2 regions of the Streptomyces sp. NPDC036764 genome follow, and region 2 is predicted to be linked to the other one. Evidence: predicted binding sites of a transcription regulator. Region 2 holds the regulator's gene; the other holds the start of a gene.

Region 1 (4,416 bases), on a different contig from region 2:
CGCGTGCCGCCAGCTCCCGCATCGAGAACGGCTTGGTCATGTAGTCGTCGGCGCCGACGCCCAGCCCGACCAGCATGTCGGTCTCGTCGTCGCGCGCGGTCAGCATCAGTACCGGTACCGGCCGCTGGGCCTGCACGCGGCGGCAGACCTCCAGACCGTCGAAACCCGGCAGCATGATGTCGAGGATCAGCAGGTCGGGCTGCCATGCCTCCGCCGTGTCGACCGCGGCCGGACCGTCGCCGGCCGTCTGCACGAGGAATCCCTCGGCACGCAGGCGGGCCGCGATGGCGTCCACGATGGTCGGATCGTCCTCGACCACGAGGACCCGGCGCTGAGCGCCCGGGGTCGCCGCCGTGCCGTTCTGGGAGGTGTGTGTCTGCTCCATCGCCCGCCCCAAAGTTGCTTTCCGGAATCCGTGGGGTGATCCCGCTGACTGGCTATGCCTGCTCATGCTTGCGATTGACGCTTGAATGATCCGCGTCAGGTGAGCAGAGTACGGGGAGTCACCGCGCCACGGCTATCCAGGTCGTACGGCGAGGTGTACGACGTCCGGAACGCCCCGGGCAACGGGGATCTCTTCGGTACGCACCTGTTGGAATCCGGCATTACACAAGGTTTCTTCGAATTCCGGAGAGGGCTGGGCGGACCATACCGCCAGCACCCCACCCGGCCTCAACACCCGTGCGCAGGCCGCGAGTCCACCCGGTGAGTAGAGGCTTTCGTTGCCCTCGGTGACGGTCCATCCGGGGCCGTTGTCGATGTCGAGACACAGCGCGTCATACGTGTCGGATGTCTCATGTACGTACGCCACGAGATCGGTTTCCAGAATCTCGGTGCGCGGGTCGGCGACTGCGGGGGCGGAGAAGTCCGTCAAGGGTCCGTCGAGATGCCAGCCGATAATCGCGCTCTCGCGCTCGACGACGGTGATCCGTCCCGGCCGGGGATCGGCGGCGGCGTGTGCGAGCGAGAAGCCGACGCCGAGGCCGCCGATCAGCAGGTGCGGTGCCGCCCGCCCGTCCAGCGCGCCGAGGGCCGCGTCGACCAGCAGCCGCTCCGAACGCCCGTCGGAGGTGTCCATCAGGAAGCAGCCGTTCGCGATGATCTGGAGCAGTTCACCGTGCCGTCGCAGCACGATCTCGCCGTGCGGGCCCTCGCGGCGGTCCAGGACTTCGGGGATGTCGTACGAAGCGGGCATCCGGCCATCCTGGCAGCTCAACCCGGGCCGACCGAGGGAATTACCTCAGAGGGTGAGCCCAGGCCCGGCGGCGGAACACTCCGGGTTGACGCACATCGGCGCCGGGCCCTCGCGGTCGCAGGGACGGGGCTGCCGGGCGGCGCGTTCCTCGGTGAGCGCGTCTTGTGAGGACGCGCGTGCTTCTTGAGAGGTTGCTGTGAATCGGCGCCCGTGTGGCGACGGTCACAGACATAGGGGGCGGGGCGGGCCAACGCTGAGGGAAAGCGGAAGGAGCGCCTCAGCGTGGAGCGGAGTGTGGCTGCGGGTGCGACGGGGGCGACCCCCGAGCGGGCTTCTTCGGGCGCGGCCGACCGTGCCGGTGACACGGGTCTGCCCGATGTGGCGGGGCTGCTGGACGGGATGCCGCGGCAGCGCGGGCCTGTCGGGGCGTCTGCCGTTTCCTCGCCGGCGTCGGGCCCGCGCGAAGTCGACGTGCGTGAGGCCGCGGCTGCGAAAGTCCGGTCCCTCCGTGCCTGGCGCCTGCTCCCCACCCCCACCGGCACGCCGTTCACCTTCGCCTACGCCGTCGTCCTGACCGTCACCTCCCTTATTGCCACGTACGCCGACCCCGCCCTGGTCCACGCCCTCCACCAGGGCTCCAGCACCGACGTGGCGCACCTCGTGCACACACCCCTGACGGTGCTGGTCGCCAGCGGGCTGTGGATAGCCGGCGGGATCGCGGCGCCGTACACGATCTGCTTCCTGCTGGTGCTCACCGCGCTGGAGCGGCGCATCGGCGGAGCCCGCACGGCCGTCGTCTTTCTGCTCGGCCACGTCCTGGCCACCCTCGCCACCGAGGTGCCCGTGGGGCTCGCGGTGCTGGCCGGGCACCTTCCCGACAGCTCGCTGCACCGTCTCGACTACGGCGTCAGCTTCGGCGTCGCGACGAGCATCGGGGCGCTGACCGGGCTGCTCCGGCCGTGGCTGCGGTGGCCCGTGCTGGCGCTGTTCGGCGCGATGCTGGTCCAGGACCTGCTGAACCTCACCGACCCGCTGACCAACTGGGGGCATCTGATCGCCCTGGTCATCGGGGTCGGGCTGTGGCCGCTCGTGCGGCGGTGGCGCGCGGCCCCGCCGTCGCGGGAAACGGCCGGGGCGGCCTCGCTGCCCGTTTCGGCGACGTAGGCGGCGATCTCCGCAGGCGCGGATCCGGCCCGTCTTGACTCATCGAGGCCGCGGTGGGCCCGCATGGCCCTGAGCCCGTTCCCTCCGGCATCGGTTCCGCCCGTCCATCCGGAAGCAACGCGCCCCGGCGAGCGTTCATATACGAAAGCCGAGGTCACGGCCTGTGCTGGAGCTGATCGCTCACAGCGAACTAAGGCCGGGGAACATTCGAGCCGCCCCGTGCATTGAGTCGGCATAACTCAACTTGACTGCCTAAGGGGAGATCATGGCTTCGACGTCCACTTCGCTCACCCTGCCCGTGCTGCCGCTCGACGACGAGGTAGTGCTGCCCGGAATGGTGGTCCCTCTGGACTTGAACGACGCCGATGTACGCGCCGCGGTGGAGGCCGCCCAGGCCGCTGCCCGCTCCACACCCGGAAAGCCCCGGGTGCTGCTGGTGCCACGCATCGACGGGACGTACCCGGGCACCGGCGTGCTCGGCACCGTCGAACAGGTCGGCCGGCTGGCCGACGGCGACCCGGGCGCACTGATCCGCGGTCGCGGCCGGGTGCGCATCGGCGCCGGGACGAACGGACCGGGTGCCGCCCTGTGGGTCGAGGGAACGCGTATCGACGAGAGCGTGCCCGAGCCGCTGCCCGGACAGGTCGGCGAACTGGTGAAGGAGTACAAGGCCCTCGCCACCGCCTGGCTGCGCAAGCGCGGCGCCTGGCAGGTCGTGGACCGCGTCCAGGCCATCGAGGACGTATCCCAGCTCGCCGACAACTCCGGCTACTCGCCGTTCCTGACCACCGATCAGAAGATCGAGCTGCTGGAGACCGCCGACCCGGTCGCCCGCCTCAAGCTCGCCACCCAGCAACTGCGCGACCACCTCGCCGAGCAGGATGTCGCCGAGACCATCGCCAAGGACGTCCAGGAAGGCGTCGACAAGCAGCAGCGCGAGTTCCTGCTGCGCCGCCAGCTCGAAGCGGTCCGCAAGGAACTGCGCGAGCTGAACGGCGAGAAGGACGGCGAGGAGTCCGACGACTACCGCGCCCGCGTGGAGGCCGCTGACCTGCCGGAGAACGTCCGCGAGGCGGCGCTCAAGGAGGTCGACAAGCTGGAGCGGTCCAGCGACCAGTCCCCGGAGGGCTCCTGGATCCGCACCTGGCTGGACACCGTCCTCGAACTGCCGTGGAACGAGCGCACCGAGGACGCCTACGACATCCAGGGCGCCAAGGGCGTACTCGACGCCGAGCACGCCGGCCTGGAGGACGTGAAGGAGCGGATCACCGAGTACCTGGCGGTGCGCAAGCGCCGCAGTGACCGCGGCCTGGGTGTCGTCGGCGGCCGGCGCGGCGGTGCCGTGCTGGCGCTGGTCGGCCCGCCCGGCGTCGGCAAGACCTCGCTCGGCGAGTCCGTCGCGCACGCGATGGGACGCAAGTTCGTCCGGGTCGCCCTCGGCGGCGTCCGCGACGAGGCGGAGATCCGCGGCCACCGCCGTACGTACGTCGGCGCGCTGCCCGGCCGGATCGTCCGGGCCATCAAGGAGGCCGGTTCGATGAACCCGGTGGTCCTCCTCGACGAGATCGACAAGGTGGGCTCGGACTACCGCGGCGACCCCGCGGCGGCCCTCCTGGAGGTCCTGGACCCGGCCCAGAACCACACCTTCCGCGACCACTACCTGGAGGTCGAACTCGACCTGAGCGACGTGGTGTTCCTGGCCACGGCGAACGTCCTGGAAGCCATCCCCGAGGCACTGCTGGACCGGATGGAACTGGTCCGTCTCGACGGGTACACCGAGGACGAGAAGATCGTCATCGCCCGGGACCACCTGCTCCCGCGCCAGCTCGAGCGGGCCGGCCTGAACAAGGACGAGGTCGCCATCGACGACGGCGCCCTGCGCAGGCTCGCCGGCGAGTACACGCGCGAGGCGGGCGTGCGAAACCTGGAGCGCTCCATCGCACGCCTCCTGCGCAAGGTGGCGGCACAGCACGAACTGGGCGAGCGCGAGCTGCCGTCCACGATCGGCGAGGACGACCTGCGCGCGCTGATCGGCCGGCCGCACCACGTGCCCGAGT
Region 2 (4,416 bases):
GGCCGAGTACCAGAACTACCGCCGCCGCGTGGAGCGCGACCGGATCACGGTCAAGGAGATCGCCATCGCGAACCTCCTGACCGAGCTCCTGCCCGTGCTCGACGACATCGGCCGCGCGCGGGAACACGGCGAACTCGTCGGTGGGTTCAAGTCGGTGGCGGAGTCCCTGGAGACCGTCGCCGCCAAGATGGGCCTGCAGCAGTTCGGCAAGGAGGGCGAGCCCTTCGACCCGACGATCCACGAGGCGCTGATGCACTCCTACGCGCCGGACGTCACCGAGACGACCTGCGTCGCGATCCTCCAGCCGGGGTATCGCATCGGCGAGCGCACCATCCGCCCCGCGCGGGTGGCCGTCGCCGAGCCCCAGCCGGGCGCGCAGACCGTCAAGGAGGACTCCGCCGAGTCGGCCGACGACAAGGAGAGCGGTGGCCCGGACGAGGGCTGACGTTGAACTGACGAGGAGAGAGGAGGGACGTCGGGGATGAGCACCAAGGACTTCATCGAGAAGGACTTCTACAAGGTCCTCGGCGTCCCCAAGGACGCCACCGAGGCCGAGATCAAGAAGGCGTACCGGAAGCTCGCCCGCGAGTTCCACCCGGACGCCAACAAGGGCAACGCCAAGGCGGAGGAGCGTTTCAAGGAGATCTCCGAGGCGAACGACGTCCTCGGCGACCCCAAGAAGCGCAAGGAGTACGACGAGGCACGCGCCCTGTTCGGCAACGGCGGCTTCCGCCCGGGGCCGGGCGGCGCGGGCGGCTCCTTCAACTTCGACCTGGGCGACCTCTTCGGGGGCGGCGCCCAGGGCCAGGGCGGTTCCGGCGGCTTCGGCGGCGGAATCGGTGACGTCTTCGGGGGCCTGTTCAACCGCGGCGGCGCGGGCACGGGCACGCGTACCCAGCCCAGGCGCGGCCAGGACATCGACACCGAGGTCAGCCTCAGCTTCACCGAGGCGATCGAGGGTGCGACGGTCCCGCTGCGGATGTCCTCGCAGTCGCCGTGCAAGGCGTGTGCGGGCACCGGCGACAAGAACGGCACGCCCAGGGTGTGCCCGACCTGCGTCGGCACCGGCCAGGTGGCCCGGGGTTCGGGCGGCGGCTTCTCGCTCACCGACCCCTGCCCGGACTGCAAGGGGCGCGGCCTGATCGCCGAGCACCCGTGCATGGAGTGCAAGGGCAGCGGCCGGGCGAAGTCGTCCCGGACCATGCAGGTCCGCATCCCCGCCGGGGTGTCGGACGGCCAGCGCATCCGGCTGCGCGGCAAGGGCGCGCCGGGCGAGCGCGGCGGCCCGGCCGGCGATCTGTACGTCACCGTGCACGTCGACACCCACCCGGTGTTCGGCCGCAAGGAGGACAACCTCACGGTGACCGTCCCCGTGACGTTCACGGAGGCGGCCCTAGGCGGCGAGGTCAGGGTCCCCACCCTGGGCGGACCGCCGGTCACTCTGAAGCTGCCGCCCGGCACGCCCAACGGCCGCACCATGCGGGCGCGGGGCAAGGGCGCGGTCCGCAAGGACGGCACCCGCGGAGACCTCCTGGTCACCGTCGAGGTGAGTGTCCCGAAGGACCTTTCGGGGAAGGCTCGTGACGCACTCGAGGCGTATCGCGAGGCGACTGCGGGTGAGGATCCGCGGGCGGAGCTGTTCGAGGCCGCGAAGGGAGCATGACTTCAGATGGACGGTCGTCGACGAAACCCGTATGAACTGACCGAGGAAACCCCGGTCTACGTCATCTCGGTGGCGGCCCAGCTCTCCGGCCTGCACCCGCAGACACTGCGCCAGTACGACCGTCTGGGCCTGGTGTCCCCGGACCGCACGGCCGGCCGCGGCCGCCGCTACTCGGCCCGCGACATCGAACTGCTCCGCCAGGTGCAGGCGTTGTCGCAGGACGAGGGCATCAACCTGGCCGGCATCAAGCGCATCATCGAACTGGAGAACCAGGTCGCCGCCCTGCAGTCCCGGGTGGCCGAACTCCAGGCCGCCGTCGAGGGGGCCGCGGCGGCGATGCAGCAGCGCGAGGCGGCGGTACACGCGTCGTACCGGCGCGACCTGGTGCCGTACCAGGAGGTGCAGCAGACCAGCGCGCTTGTGGTGTGGCGGCCGAAGAAGCCGAAGGACTAGGCAGACCCGCAGGGAAAAGGGGCCCGGAGGATTCTCCGGGCCCCTTTCCTGTGCCGTCGGTGGGCGAACGTCAGCGGCCGACCGTCAGCGGCCGACCGTCAGCGGCCGACGAAGAACTCCAGTGAGGTGCTCTGCGCGCTCTGGCGGCCGTAGGCGTCCACGGCGTACACCTCGGCGATGCAGGGGCCGTTGTAGGGGGCGGTCCAGGAGAGCGACCCCGTGGCGGAGAACCGGGTGCCGCTGCTGCCGCAGGCGCCCGAGATCTCCCAGGAGTAGCCCTTCAGGACGCGTGCCTCGTCGCCCGTGCCGGGGGCGGCCGTGACCTGGATCGGACTGCGCGCGGGTACGCCCGTGGTGACCAGGGTCAGCATCGGCGCGGCCGGGCCGCTCGCGGTGGCCGGCGTCAGGCGGTCGACCGTGGTCTCCGCGGAGGGGCTGGAGTCGGCGTCCTGGGCGTCGACGGCGGCCACGTAGTAGTACGCCTTGCCCTTCGGGGCGGAGGTGTCGGCGTACGACGTGCCGGACGTGGCGCCCAGCAGGCTCCAGGCGCCGGTGGCGGTAGTGCGGCGGTAGACGCGGTAGCCGGTGACCCCGGCGTCCTCGGCCGCGGTCCACGTCACCTTCGTGGAGGCGTCGGCCGGCGTGCTCGTGAGACCCGTGGGGGCGGCGACGGCCGACGCCACGGGGCGGGTGACCACCGCGGAGTCGGAGACCGGGGCGATGTTGCCGGCGGCGTCGATGGCCACCACCTCGTAGTTGTAGGCCAGGCCGGCGGGCGCCACGGGGTCCGTCCAGGACGTGCCGAAGACGATCGCCGGACCGTCCATGTCCGACTGGCCGCCCTCCGCGCCCCACACCTCGTAGTGGTGCACGTCCGTCGACGTCGAGGCCTTCCACGTGAGGGAGTTGCCCGCCGTCGTCCCCAGCGCCGACACGGTCTCGACCCGCGCCGGGGCCGTCCGGTCGACCGTGGCCACACCCTGGTCGGCCGTACCCGACGAGGCGTTGCCCGCCTTGTCGTAGGCGCGGACCTCGTAGTAGTAGGTGTCGCCGGTCACCGGGAGGGTGGCGTCGGTGTACGTGGTGGAGGTGGTCGTCGCGAGGGGGGCGCTGGCGAAGGAGGCGCCCTTGAGGCGGCGGTAGACGCGGTAGCCCGCGAGGTCCATCTCCGGGTTCTTCGCCCAGGTCAGCTTGGCCTTGCCGGTGGCCGTGTCGTACGTGACCTTCGCGCCGGTGGGGGTGAGCGGGTTGACCTTGTCGACGGTCGCCGAAGTCCTCGGGGTGTAGCCGAACTTGACGCGGGCGCTGCCGGTCCAGTTGACGTGGTCGACGCGCAGCGTGTGCTTGCCCGGGGGGACGGTCACGTTGACGGTCTTGGAGACGGTCGTGGAGGTGTTCTTCCACAGGTCGATCTTGCGGGAGCCGTCGAGATAGACGCGGATGCCGTCGAGCCCGGAGGCGGAGAGGGCGAAGGGCCCGCCGGAACCGAAGTCGCGCGTCACGGTCCACCGGACGGCGAAGTTGTCCTTGGGGAGGCCCGTGGCGGGGGCGCCCGTGCCCCAGTCCTGGTCGATCGCGGTGTCGCAGTCCGTCCGCTTCGGGGTGCCCGAAAAGGACGTGTTCGCGAAGAACTGCCGTTTGAAGACCGGCGATGCGCAGGTCACTGCGGCGGACGCGGGGGCTGTCGAGAGCAGGGTGCCCGCGGTGGCGAGCACGACCGTCGCCGCGGCCGCGGCGGTCGTGCGTCTGGCTGGGTTCATTCGATCCTCTGGTCGAGTGCGGGACAGCGATGGGCGCTGTCCTGATCTGGACTCGTGAGGAATGGGGTTGGTTGTACGGATCTTGGTCGCGCGCTCGATCAAGGTTTGGTGGAGGGTGTGTAAGGGGTGTTTGGAGGCATTCCGCTATGTCTTTACATGATCAGCGGAGCGTGGTGTTGCGCACTCGTTAAGTGATTCCGCTTGACGCTGAGGGCAGTCGACGCGTTGGCTTTTCAGTCATCTGGGCGCGTTGACGCGCCCGTGTCCCGAAGGCACCAGAAGTGAGCTCCTCTATGCGTCCCTTGCGCCCCCTGCGCCGCACCGCCACCGCCGTGGCCGCCGCGTCCACTATGACCCTCTCGCTGGCCGCGTGCGGGGCTCTGGGCGTCACCGGGGACAGCAGCGAGGCGAGTCCTACCAAGGGCGACGACGTCACCGTCGGGCTGCTGCTGCCGGAGACGGCGAACACGCGCTACGACAAGTTCGACTACCCCATCATCAAGAACAAGGTCGAGGAGCTCACCGACAAGCAGGGCAAGG

What was found. The regulator HspR, encoded in region 2, represses chaperone genes until heat shock. The targets are predictions, from matches to a motif close to TTGAGNNNNNNNNNCTCAA.
Region 1: a site for HspR is predicted at 2,584-2,602, ahead of lon (endopeptidase La). Genes of this name have one in related genera too.

The regions. Positions count from the first base shown of each region.
Region 1 covers NZ_JBVJPT010000005.1:199,616-204,031, reverse strand. The annotation lists gene ACZ69Q_RS21595 (response regulator transcription factor) at 1-385, opposite strand, end outside; gene ACZ69Q_RS21590 (spermidine synthase family protein) at 518-1,195, opposite strand; gene ACZ69Q_RS21585 (rhomboid-like protein) at 1,478-2,359, shown strand; gene lon (endopeptidase La) at 2,625-4,416, shown strand, end outside.
Region 2 covers NZ_JBVJPT010000003.1:268,931-273,346, reverse strand. The annotation lists gene grpE (nucleotide exchange factor GrpE) at 1-445, shown strand, start outside; gene dnaJ (molecular chaperone DnaJ) at 482-1,663, shown strand; gene ACZ69Q_RS16145 (heat shock protein transcriptional repressor HspR) at 1,670-2,116, shown strand; gene ACZ69Q_RS16140 (fibronectin type III domain-containing protein) at 2,215-3,876, opposite strand; gene ACZ69Q_RS16135 (sugar ABC transporter substrate-binding protein) at 4,170-4,416, shown strand, end outside.